DNA from 3 places in the Halomonas sp. KO116 genome. Region 2 is predicted to be linked to each of the others. Evidence: riboswitches for the same ligand, from Rfam matches in the RefSeq annotation. Region 2 holds a riboswitch; each other region holds the start of a gene.
The links. Region 2 has a riboswitch for thiamine pyrophosphate ahead of thiM (hydroxyethylthiazole kinase). Riboswitches for the same ligand answer to the same signal wherever they lie in the genome.
Positions count from the first base shown of each region.

Region 1 (4,172 bases), 950 kb from region 2:
TTGATTTGAAGACGGCTTTCCGATGGCGTCATCGTTTCCTGAAAACGAGTGCTCAAGACAATGCCAACCCACTATCCGGCATCATTGAGGTAGACGAAACCTTCTTCCTGGAGTCCTGCAAAGGAAAGCGTCAGATTACTCACCGCAAACCTCGCAAGCGTGGGGGACAAGGCAATGTTAAGAAAAAAGAACAAAAAATTCAGGTGCTTATTGCGCGAGACCGTAATGGAAAGGTCAGTGATTTGGTTGATCCGGCGCTCCAAAAATCGACTGTTCATGAGTTTCTGGCGCCGATCATCGATCGCGACTCGATTTTATGCTCTGACGGACACAGCTGGTATAAAACCTTCTCTCGCGACTACGGCATTGCCCATCATCGACTCATCGTATTCGATAATCAGCGAGTGATCGGCAAGGAATACCACATTCAGAACGTGAACAGCTATATGAGCCGCTTGAAGGGGTGGATGGGGCGCTTTCATGGGGTGGGGACAGCGTACTTACCTAATTACTTGGCATGGCGACGGTTATTTGAAACCACAAGGCCAGCCGAGGAAGCGTGGCTTCGTGCGGCGATAAGCGCTGACCAACAGCAGATGCCAACATAGCCATATCTATCCAGTGAATTCCACCCGATATCTGATAAAAACTCTAAAGAGCTCATTCGCTCCGTATGCTCACGCTCACTTATGCCTTCTTTCCATTTATCATACATTTCAAACCCCACAACAGGAGTTGCTAAAACAGATAGAAAAAAGGCAATAAATAGCACAATACTCCCAGTATTTTGCGGGACATTTTCAATTCCTTCAATGAACTTCCCTTTTGTTATCTTTGAAGAAACAGTAGATATTTCATCCTTAGTAAAATCACCGCCTTCAACTAGCATTAAGACAGAATAATCATCTCCAGGTGGAATTCTAGGTATTCGAATAAAACTACCATCTAATGCTGAACTTGAGTCAGTAGAAGCCAAAACTTCGTAATCACGATCTGGTGAAAGCGCAACAAGAACATCCTCTTCTGTAGCGCGACCCTTATTAAAAACTCTGACTTCTATGATTTTTCCTTCTGATGTCAGTGCGGAGACTGAGAACAAGCGCGGTATAACAACATAAAGTTGTCGGACACGAAACGCGTAAAGTAGAACTGACCCGAACACTGTAACAATAAGGCCTATTATTATTGCTTCGATCATTTAATCAACTCTTTTAATTATAGCTGTGGGTATAAATCCCATAAAACATCCCTAATACTCGTGAAACCAAATTTATTAAATTTATGCATATAACAGCATTAATACTACATCTTTATATTTCTCGTAAGCAAAGAAAATTTTGGCATCATATCTAAAATCTATGTCCTTGCTCTGTTTGCGATTTTTGTAACTATTCACAGATCCCTACCTTGCATCTCCCCCACCCGCCTCCTACACTCCATCAACGAACAGCTTGACGGGGTGCCGGTGATATCCGGCTGAGATGGCGCAGGGTGTGCATTTTGCTACCAAGCGCTGGTCCCGCTGAACCTGATCCGGCTAATGCGCAGCTTTTTTAAGAGCGGCGCGGGTACCGGCGTAGGGATCAAGCGATGGCCATGGCTAGCTCTCACGATTGCACGCCACCTCTCTGCGCCATTTTCTCGATCTCTCCCGCCTGCCCTCCGGATCATTACCACCGGAGGCAACATGGGCTACCGCTTTACTGATCTCACCACCGCCTGCCAGGACGATTGGCGCGCCTATATTGAGCACGATTTTGTGCGTCAACTAGGCAACGCCACGCTGCCTGAAGCGTCGTTTCGCCACTACCTGAAGCAGGACTACCTGTTTTTGATCCACTTCGCCCGCGCCTATGCGCTGGCCGCCTACAAAAGCCCCACCCTCGCCGATCTTCGCCAAGCCCACGAAGGCTTAAAAGCCATTGTCGATGTGGAGCTGGGTCTGCACGTGGGCTTTTGCCAGGAGTGGGGGATTTCCGAGCAAGAACTGGAGGAGCTTCCCGAAGCCAGAGCGACGCTCGCCTACACCCGCTACGTGCTGGATACCGGCAACCGAGGCGACTTGCTCGATTTGCACGTGGCGCTGGCCCCCTGCCTGGTGGGTTATGGCCAAATCGCCAATTGGCTGAATGCCCAGCCATCTACCCTGCGCGGCGCGCAAAACCCGTTTGATGCCTGGATTGCCATGTACGAAGGCGAGGAGTTTCAGGCCGCCATGCAGGCGGAGCTCGAATGGCTCAATGCCCGCCTTGCCGATGTCACCCCCGCCCGCTTTGCCGAACTAAGCAAGATCTTCCGCGATGCCACCCGCCTGGAAATCGACTTCTGGCAGATGGGCCTAGAGCTGATAGACGAAGACCTCACACATTAATGACTAACAACTAAAAGGAACCTACCCATGAGCAAAACAAGTCATTTTCTAGCCGAAACCGCCGAAGTCGATGCCGCCGCCATTCAGCCGCTGCCCGGCTCACGTAAGGTATATATCGAAGGCTCGCAGCCGGATATTCGCGTGCCGTTTCGCGAAATCACCCTGTCACCGACCAAAACCACCGGCATCGATGAAGAGAACCCGCCGCTGCTGGTATACGACACCTCCGGCCCTTACACCGACCCCGATGCCCAGATCGATCTACGCCGTGGCTTACCGGAGCTACGTCGTGCCTGGATCGAAGCGCGGGACGACACCGAATTTCTATCAGGCCTTACGTCTGAGTACGGCAACCGCCGCGCCAACGACCCCACCCTTGCCCAGCTGCGCTTTGATTTAACCCGCACCCCGCGCAGGGCTAAAGCGGGCCAAAACGTGACCCAGCTGCACTACGCCCGCCAGGGGATTATCACCCCGGAAATGGAGTTTGTTGCCCTGCGCGAAAACCAGCGTCGCCAAACGCTGGGGACCGCTGAGGTGGAACGGATTCTGGGCCACCAGCATAAAGGTCAAAGCTTTGGCGCCAGCTTGCCGGAGGAAATCACCCCAGAGTTCGTGCGCGAAGAAGTGGCCCGCGGGCGGGCGATTATTCCCAATAACATCAACCACCCGGAAAGTGAGCCGATGATCATTGGCCGTAACTTCCTGGTCAAGATCAACGGCAACTTGGGTAACTCGGCGGTGACGTCTTCCATTGAGGAGGAAGTGGATAAGATGACCTGGGGCATCCGCTGGGGCGCGGATACCATTATGGATCTCTCCACCGGGCAGAACATCCACGAAACCCGCGAGTGGATTCTGCGCAACTCGCCGGTGCCGATTGGTACGGTGCCTATCTATCAGGCGCTGGAGAAGGTTAATGGCGTGGCCGAAGACCTCACCTGGGAAGTCTTCCGCGATACGCTGATCGAGCAGGCCGAACAGGGTGTGGACTACTTCACCATTCATGCAGGGGTGCTGCTACGCTATGTGCCGCTCACCGCCAAGCGGGTCACCGGCATTGTCAGCCGCGGCGGCTCGATCATGGCCAAGTGGTGTTTGTACCATCACCAGGAGAGCTTCCTGTATACCCATTTCGAGGAGATCTGCGAGATCTGCAAGCAGTACGATGTGGCGTTTTCACTAGGCGATGGCCTGCGCCCCGGCTCGGTGGCCGATGCCAACGACGAAGCACAAATGGCGGAGCTCAAGACCCTCGGCGAGCTGACCCATATCGCCTGGAAACATGATGTGCAGGTGATGATCGAAGGCCCCGGCCACGTGCCCATGCACCTGGTGAAAGAGAACATGGACAAGCAGCTGGAGTACTGCGACGAAGCGCCCTTCTATACGCTTGGCCCACTAGTGACGGATATCGCCCCCGGCTACGACCACATTACTTCTGGCATAGGGGCGGCGATGATCGGCTGGTTTGGCTGCGCGATGCTCTGCTACGTCACCCCGAAAGAGCATTTGGGTCTGCCAAACAAAGATGATGTCAAAACGGGCATCATTACCTACAAGATTGCCGCCCACGCGGCGGATCTTGCCAAGGGTCACCCGGCAGCGCAGCGGCGTGATAATGCCCTCTCCAAGGCGCGCTTCGAGTTCCGCTGGGAAGACCAGTTCAACCTGGGGCTAGACCCGGATACCGCCCGTGAGTACCACGACGAAACCCTGCCCAAGGATTCCGCCAAGGTGGCCCACTTCTGCTCCATGTGCGGGCCGAAGTTCTGCTCCATGAAGATCAGCCAGGAGGTTC
Region 1 covers NZ_CP011052.1:3,531,376-3,535,547, forward strand. Annotated here, with positions in the region: gene KO116_RS16265 (IS1595 family transposase) at 1-608, shown strand, start outside; gene KO116_RS25110 (hypothetical protein) at 509-1,198, opposite strand; TPP riboswitch at 1,446-1,600, shown strand; gene tenA (thiaminase II) at 1,688-2,371, shown strand; gene thiC (phosphomethylpyrimidine synthase ThiC) at 2,399-4,172, shown strand, end outside.
Region 1: another riboswitch for thiamine pyrophosphate. It lies ahead of tenA (thiaminase II); the one in region 2 lies ahead of thiM (hydroxyethylthiazole kinase).

Region 2 (4,172 bases):
AGTGCCGGGGTCGAGCGCATGATGTTTGACCGGATTGGTGATGAAGTTGCCCGCGCGACCAGCCTAGTTCGCTACGCGCCCAATACGCAGTTTGAGCGCCATACCCACGGCGGCGGCGAAGAAATTCTGGTGCTGGAAGGCGTGTTCGCCGATGAGCATGGCCGCTATGCGGCGGGCAGTTACTTGAGAAACCCCATTGGCACCGGCCATACGCCGCAGATTGGGGAAGAAGGGGCGCTGATTTTTGTCAAACTGCATCAGTTTGACCCTAACGATACGCTACAACTGGCGGTACCGGCTCACCGATTGCCCTGGCAGCCAGACCGACGCCCGCGCATTGCCTACAAGATGCTGCACACCTATAAGCAGGAGCGCACCAGCCTGGAGCGCTGGTCGGCGGGCACCTCGATTGCCTACCCGACTCTGCTGGGCGGTCTGGAGCTTTTGATTCTGGAAGGCAGTCTGAGCGATAGCGAGCAGAGCTACACGGCGGGCACCTGGTGTCGCTACCCCAGCGGCGCAGCTCCTGAACTCACCGCCGGTGATGATGACGTGATGATGTACCTCAAACGGGGTCATCTGCCGCCCGCTTAGGCCAAAGTTTAAACTCAGGTTCGAGACAGGCCCAGAAATGGCAATAGCGTCAGGGCTGCAATCAGTCCCACCGCTAACAGAACCAGCACCACCTGCAGCGGGTGTGCGGCCAAACGGCGCCACAAGGTTTCTGCCTCGCCCCGCTCTACCGCTGCTTGATGCTCACGCTGAGCGCGCTCAAGGCGCTCCGCCTGATAGGCGTCTAACGCGGCGATGGCCGCCTCATGCTGATGTGGGTTACGCAGCCAAATCGCATCGACCCCTAGGCGGAAAAAGCCCGCCTGGGTTTCATAGGTATCAAAGCCATGGGCAGCGAGCAGGTCGCGCACTTCCATGGCTTCTTCGTCGGTCACATGGCGCAGCCGGAACAGTAGTTTAGCCATTGATAGGCCTCATGTATCGCTCTTCCCCACCATCAAGTTCGCTTGGACCACTTCGATCCAATAACCATCCGGGTCTTTAACGAAGATAACATCTTGCATCTTGCCCTGGTCGGCGCGCTTGACGAAGGTAACGTCGTGCTCGCCTGAGCCGTGGCTAAGTCCGGCACGTTAAAGCAGATGTGACCAAAGCCCTGGGGCTCGGCGTTGCCATCGTGGTAGGCGAAATCTTCCTGGTTTTCGGTGCCCCAGTTGTGGGTCAACTCTAATAGCCCTTTTTGGCTAAAGGTCCAGACAGTACGCGCTTCAGTCTCTTCCGGCACGTTATCGCTTGGCTCTAGGTTGGCTAAAAAGTAGAGCGAGAATTGCATCTCTTCGAAATCCAGCCGCCGCAGCACCTGCATGCCAAACACCTTGGAGTAGAACGCCAGCGCCCGCTCGGGGTCTTTCACCCGCAGCATGGTGTGGTTTAAACGGAATCCTTGGGTTTGGGGCGGCGTATCGACAACACCAGAATGCTGCTCACCTTGAAAACTCATCACGCTCTCCTGTCGCTGATGTGGTTCGTTAACGGCTTATACCGCTTAACATGGGGGCTAAGGCGCCATATTTCCACCCATCTCCCTCACCCTGGGCTTTACAGGGCCAACGCAGCCAAGGATAGTAATCGTTCGGCAGGGGCGCTCGCCGTTATTGGCGAGCTGAGAAGAACCCTTTGAACCTGAACCGGATAACACCGGCGTAGGGAGTCGTGGTACTGCTTACCACCTCCCCGCCGGGAGGATGCTATGACCCTACCTCCGCTTGGCGATTATCTTGCGACGCTACGCACAGCGACACCGCTAGTCCATTGCATGACCAATTATGTCGCCATGAACAGCACGGCCAACCTGCTGCTAGCCACTGGCGCGTCACCCGCCATGCTGCATGCGCCAGAGGAAGTGGCTGAGTTCACCGCTATTTCAACAGGGCTGTCGATCAACATTGGCACTATCTCTGCCCACTGGGCAGAGGCCATGCTGACCGCAGCGGCTACCGCTGGCCAGCACTCGATTCCCTGGGTGTTAGACCCTGTCGCCGTTGGCGCGACCCACTATCGTCAATCGCTGTGCACGCGGTTACTCGCGTTAAAGCCTAGCGTGATTCGCGGCAATGCCTCTGAAATCCTGGCGCTCAATGGGTTAGCCAGCCAAGGCCGCGGCGTGGATTCGACCGCCGCCTCCGGCCAAGCCATCGACGCAGCGATAGCGCTGGCGCAACAACATGGCTGCATTGTCGCGATGACCGGTGAAAGCGACTGGGTGACGAATGGCACACAGCACTACCGTATTCACGGTGGCCACCCCTTGATGCCCCGGGTTACAACGCTAGGCTGCGGCTTAAGCGCGCTGGTCACCGCCTTTGTAGCGGCCAACCGTGAAGCCCCGCTGGAAGCCACCGCCGCTGCTCTCGGCTGCTTTGCCGTTGCTGGCGAGCGGGCGGGTAAAACGGCGCTGGGCCCAGGCAGTTTTCAGGTCGCTCTGCTGGATGCACTTTATCAACTGACCCCAGACGATCTCACTGCTCATACCCAGTTGGAGCCACGCCATGCCGTTTAATCTATCGCTTTATTTGGTAACCGACGCTGCGCTTTGCGACGGCTATGGCCTAGAGCAGACGGTTGAAGCAGCGGTAAGAGGTGGTGTGACCATCGTGCAGCTACGTGATAAGTATGCCAGCGATGAACAGATGACTGCTCAAGCCAAGCGGCTAAAAGCACTGCTGGCAGGTAGCGGGGTGCCATTGATCATTAATGACCGGTTACAGGTAGCGCTAGAGAGCCAGGCAGATGGCCTGCATGTCGGTCAGAGCGATGCCGCTATTGAGGAAGCCCGCCAAGTGCTAGGTGAGCAGGCGATTATTGGTCTGTCGATCAATACCTTCGCTCAGCTCCAAGCGGCACCTATCGCGTTACTCGATTACGTGGGTATTGGACCCGTGTTTGCGACCGGCAGTAAACAGGACCACGCCCAGCCGATTGGCTTTGGTGGCTTAGCCTCGCTGGTCAAGGCCTGCCCACTGCCCAGCGTGGCGATTGGCGGGTTGAAAGCTGAGCATGCCATTAGCGTGCAGCGGGCGGGAGCGAACGGTATTGCCGTGATTTCTGCGATCTGTGGCCAACACGATCCTTTCAAAGCGGCACGCGCTTTTCAGGCAACTGCGCCGCTATGAACCAACTAGAGCATATCGTGGCTTTTGTGCGAGTCGCCGAGCTGGGTAGCTATACCCGGGCCGCTGAAGCGCTCGATATTTCGCGTACCCGCGTGTCGCGTCAGGTCATGGCACTGGAGGAGACTCTTGGGGCGCGCCTGATACAGCGCACAACGCGTCGTCTCCATCTCACGGAGGCAGGCGAGCGTTATTTAATGCGTGCCCAGGAGGTACTGCAAGCGCTCGATGAAGCCGCTACTGAAGTTGGCCAAGGCACCAGTGACGTGCGCGGCCGTTTACGCGTCAACGGGCCCATGAGTTTTGGTACCCGCTACTTAGCGCCACTCGTTACCCAATTTATGCTTGCCCACCCGGCGCTTGACGTGCGCCTGGACCTTAATGACCGTCGCGTTGATCTACTGGAAGAGGGTTATGACGTGGCGATCCGTATCGGCAGCCTGCCGGACTCCAGCCTGGTGGCACGCCGCCTGACTCGCTGCCGTTTGCTGTTTTGTGCATCGCCAGCCTATCTTGCCAGCCACGGCGAACCCCGGAGCGTTAACGCCCTTGCTGAGCACCGTTGCCTGCGCTATCGCAGTGGTCAGCAGAGCGCTGACTGGCAGATTGCAACGCAGTCATTAGCGGTCAGTGGCCCATTGGAGAGTAATAATGGTGATGTGCTGACCCAGGCCGCAGAAGCGGGCTTAGGCATCGCTCAACAGCCCAGCTTTCTGGTCACGGAGAGTATAGCCAGCGGGCGTTTAGTGCCGATTTTAACCAACGAGCCTGCGGTAAGACTCGACGTTCACGCACTCTACCCTGCCCGGCGCTATCTGCCCGCCAAGGTGGAATGCTTTATCGATCTGCTTACCGAGGCGTGGGGAGATCCCCCTATATGGGAACAGGCGATTGGATTGTCGCCTATTACGCAACAGTGATGTGCATAACGCGTTGATTATCTCACACTGGCTTGGCAGTAAAGTAGCTCCATCAATCACCCAGATGGAA
Region 2 covers NZ_CP011052.1:4,481,623-4,485,794, forward strand. Annotated here, with positions in the region: gene KO116_RS20505 (cupin domain-containing protein) at 1-594, shown strand, start outside; gene KO116_RS20510 (DUF6164 family protein) at 609-977, opposite strand; partial or broken gene gloA (lactoylglutathione lyase) at 987-1,513, opposite strand; TPP riboswitch at 1,641-1,739, shown strand; gene thiM (hydroxyethylthiazole kinase) at 1,763-2,572, shown strand; gene thiE (thiamine phosphate synthase) at 2,562-3,185, shown strand; gene KO116_RS20530 (LysR family transcriptional regulator) at 3,182-4,102, shown strand.

Region 3 (4,172 bases), 1.7 Mb from region 2:
CTTGATCACTCTCAGTTGGCAAGCCATTAGGAAAGAGTAGTTGTGTGATTGGCCTTGCCAGCACCGCCTTGCGTGGCCAGCCAAACATTAGCTCAGCCGCTCGATTCCAATCCAGAATAACGCCCTGTGAATCAACGCTGATATAGGCGTCATAGGCGGATTCAATGACCAGATTAAGCTCGTTAGTGCGCCGCTCAATCTGGCACTCCATGCTGTAATGAAGCTCGCTTAACGCCCGCTGAGACTCCTGTGCTTTTTTTCTCTCTCGGATCAGCCGCTCACGCAGGCGAATTTCATCAGTCACAATCGCCGCTAAATCTTTCAAAGCCGCCAGTTCCTGCTCACTAAGAGTACGAGGTTTAATATCAATCGCGCAGAGGGACCCCAATGCAAGCCCATTGGAGGTGCACAGCGGAATACCTGCATAAAAGCGGACCCCATCCGAAGCGGTCACATAGGGATTTTGCGCAAAGCGAGGGTCCTTGCGTGCATCTTCAACAATTAACGGCTCTGAGGCCATCACTGTATAAGCGCAAAAAGCCACATCTCGCGTTGTCTCGCGGGTTTCCACGCCCACGCGCGACTTAATCCACTGACGCTCGGCATCAATCAACGTGATCGTTGAGATAGGCACATTCAGTAACTGGGTAACCAGCCTGGTGACGCGGTCAAACGCTGGTTCATCCGGGGTATCTAATAGTTCAAGCTCATAAAGAGCGGCTAACCGCGCCTCTTCATTAAGTGCTATGGGGTAGCTCATTGTAATGTCACCCCTTTAGGTAGGTGTAGTTCTACCAGCATATCGCGACCAGCACTTTCCTGCTTACTGCTTATGGTTTTGACTCCTACTCGCGAGCAACACACTCACCAGCGTTGAGGCGACTAGCGCGCCGACAAACGGCCCCAGCGTAGGAATGCTGCCTGGGAAACTGGCAGCTACCACTCCCGCGATGAGACTGCCCTGACTGAACCACCCTGGAATAATGGCGCCCAGCAATCCTGCAATACCTCCCGCAATAGCCGCAAAAGGGGTCATGCGTTGCCACAGGCCTAGCAGCACAGGCACCACAATGGCGGCACACAGTAAGTCAGCAATCAGGAACAGCCGCAGTACCGACAACCCCTGCAAAGCAATCACTACCACCGGTATCATCAATGCAATCGTGACCCAGCGGGCAGCGGCGATGGAAACACCCCGCTGTTCGCTGCGCGACACCACCAGGGAAGCGATACCATTTTGTAACGTATCAACACTGGAGGCTACCAAAGTGACTGCCAGCACTAAAGCGGGGAGTGTCAGCCAAGCTGGGGCCTCCGTTAGCAGCGCGAAAAACGGCATCGGCGGCTCGCCAAGGGGAACCCCACTTATTGACGCCAGCATGCCCAAACCACCAATGAGCATCACGACTAAGACGGTCATACCGCCGCCTAGCCAAGCGCCACGGCCCAGGCTTTGATCGTCCTTTGCCGCCCAAACGCGCTGCCAATACCCCTGATGGAAGAGGTTCGCTGCGGTGACGGCGATGACCAGCGTTAACGCAACGCTTAGCGCGCTGGCAACGGGGATTGAAGGCAGCGTTGCCTCGCTAGGCATTGTGGGTAGGCGCCATAACGTAACGCTACCTACCGCCAACAAAAGCGCTAGCAACAGCCATGCCTGCCATCGGTCCGTGGCAAGGCTGGCACGCAACCCGCCAACCGCCGTATACACCAGAGTGGTGAGGGCAACGCCAATAATCACCAGCGCGGGCGGCACATCTGACAATAGCGCGGTGATTGACCCAATGGCGGTGAGCTCCGCTGCCAGAAAGCAAGCCATATAGCCAACCGACACCAACGTTACCCAGCGCCGCACGCCTGGGCCATAGCACGCTTCTGCAAACTCGGCGATGCTGCGCCCTTCCGGCAATGCACGGCGAATTTTTGGGCCATAGAGTCCTAATACAATAAACGGCAGTGCCGACCCTAGCGCATAACCTGCTAATGCGAGGGGGCCAACAAAAGCGCCAATTTCGGGCGGGGCAAAGAGTATCCACGCCCCCATGCCAGAGGCAAGAAAGGAGAGACCCAGGGTTGAAGCTGTTTGTGAGTTACGAGCCGTGACATAGTCATCAACGGGGCCATCTACCCAGCGAGCCCGTAGGCCTAAAAAAGCAAAGCAGCACAGCGCCGCGCCAAGCACGGCTGACGTCAGGTATAGCATGTCGCACTTCCTCCGCCGGTACGAACCGGATCAGGTTCCAGGGTCTGCGCAGCGCGCATTCTCAGCCCTTGCAAGCAGGGCTCCCCTGGCGACAGTGAATGAAGACAGTATCGTCAACCAAAAACGCGTCTTAGTAAAGTTTCGCGTCTTAGTAAAATTTAAGGTGTGTTGGCAGCCTCCGCGCGGGGCACCCGTCCCATCAGATAGAACTCCTCATTGGGCGGCGTACCCGCCAGGGTGACCAGTCGATTCGACAAACCAAAAAACGCCGCGATGGCGCCTATATCCCAGCAGTCCTCTTGGCTAAAACCTTCTTCCCGCAGGCGCGTACGCCACTCATCGGTCATTTCACCGACATCAATGGCACAGTGCATGGCAAAGTCGAGCATGACGCGGTGGCGCTCACTAATCGGCGCCACGCGATGGTTGACAGCGACCTGATCCGCAAGCAGCGTGTCTTTGCTGTAGATGCGCACCAGTGCCCCATGCGCCACCACGCAATACAAGCAGCGATTGCGCGCACTGGTAGCGACCACAATCATCTCTTTCTCGGCTTTAGTGAGCGAGTCAGATTTACGCTCCATTAGCGCATCATGGTAGGCAAAGAAAGCACGAAACTCAGCAGGACGATGGGCCAACATTAAAAATACATTAGGCACAAACCCTGCCTTTTCCTGGACGGCCAAAATAGTATGGCGAATATCGTCGGGCAGATCATCTAACGTTTCTGGTACGTTAAAACGGCTTAATGGAGCAGACATAATCACCTCTTTATTGTTCAGTTTAACCATCTCATAAAAACGACTTAGCCATAACGAAATAAAAGAACACATCTCCGGTCGTCTAAACGAACTGTTTTCTGACCCCTACCAAGCGTTTGAAAATGCTACGGATGAGCGCCAACTACTTATTCGGATCATGCTGCATATGTTACTGGCCCGCCCAATGACGCGGGGCCAAATGACCTTGAGAGCCATTCATGGCTGGGAAAATGGTGGGTTTGAGCCCGACGGCCTTCAGCATGTCGACTACGCCCTCAGTAACGTCTCTGACTTCAAACGAGCAGTGCAGGATTTTGAACACGCCTCCAAGCACAACACGCCCTGCTGGTACTGCATGAAAGCCAACTCGGCCCCCTTGAACAATTGCTGGAAGAAAGCTTGCCGTTGTTTGATAACTTTTAAATCACGATATGTCGGTTCATCGGCTTGGCTTTGGCCTCACCTGCTATCAATTGACCCCGCTTAATGCGGGGCCAGCCTCAGGCATTGAATAGCGCTTCATTTAGCCAAGCGAAATCGTACTATTAATGCCACTGGAAACATTCTCTGGTTCAAACCAACGCGCTGTGACGGTTTTGGTTTGCGTCCAGAAGGCAATCGCCTGTTTGCCGTTAGGCCCTAAATCCCCCAGCTTTGATGCCCGCGAGCCAGTGAAGCTGAAGTAGGCAACCGGTACGGGGATGGGCACATTGATACCAATCTGACCCACGTCGATATCGGTTTCAAAACGGCGAGCAATCCAACCAGAGTTAGTAAAGATAGAGGTGCCATTGCCGTTGGGGTTGGCGTTGATAAATTCGATCGCTTCATCGAGGGTTTCAACACTGACCACACACAGCACAGGCCCAAAAATCTCTTCGCGGTAAATGGTCATATCCGCGGTCACATCCGAAAACAGAGTGGGGCCCACGAAGTTACCGTTGGGGTAGCCGTCCACTTGAACATTGCGACCATCGACCATCAGTTTGGCGCCCTCTTTTTCGCCTGCATCGATTAAACGCAGCACACGATCACGAGCAGCCGGCGATACCAGTGGCCCTAAATCGGCATCCAACTGGGTGCCCGGCCCCACTTTCATTGCCCGCGCCGCCTCAACAATGTCGCTTAGCCATTCGCGTGCCTCACCGACTAGCACCACCACCGAATTCGCCATGCAGCGCTGGCCCGCCGCACCAAAGGCTGAGCCC
Region 3 covers NZ_CP011052.1:1,522,177-1,526,348, reverse strand. Annotated here, with positions in the region: gene KO116_RS07005 (sensor domain-containing diguanylate cyclase) at 1-760, opposite strand, end outside; gene KO116_RS07000 (sodium:solute symporter) at 824-2,203, opposite strand; TPP riboswitch at 2,193-2,300, opposite strand; gene KO116_RS06995 (peroxidase-related enzyme) at 2,362-2,964, opposite strand; gene KO116_RS06990 (CoA-acylating methylmalonate-semialdehyde dehydrogenase) at 3,488-4,172, opposite strand, start outside.
Region 3: another riboswitch for thiamine pyrophosphate. It lies ahead of KO116_RS07000 (sodium:solute symporter); the one in region 2 lies ahead of thiM (hydroxyethylthiazole kinase).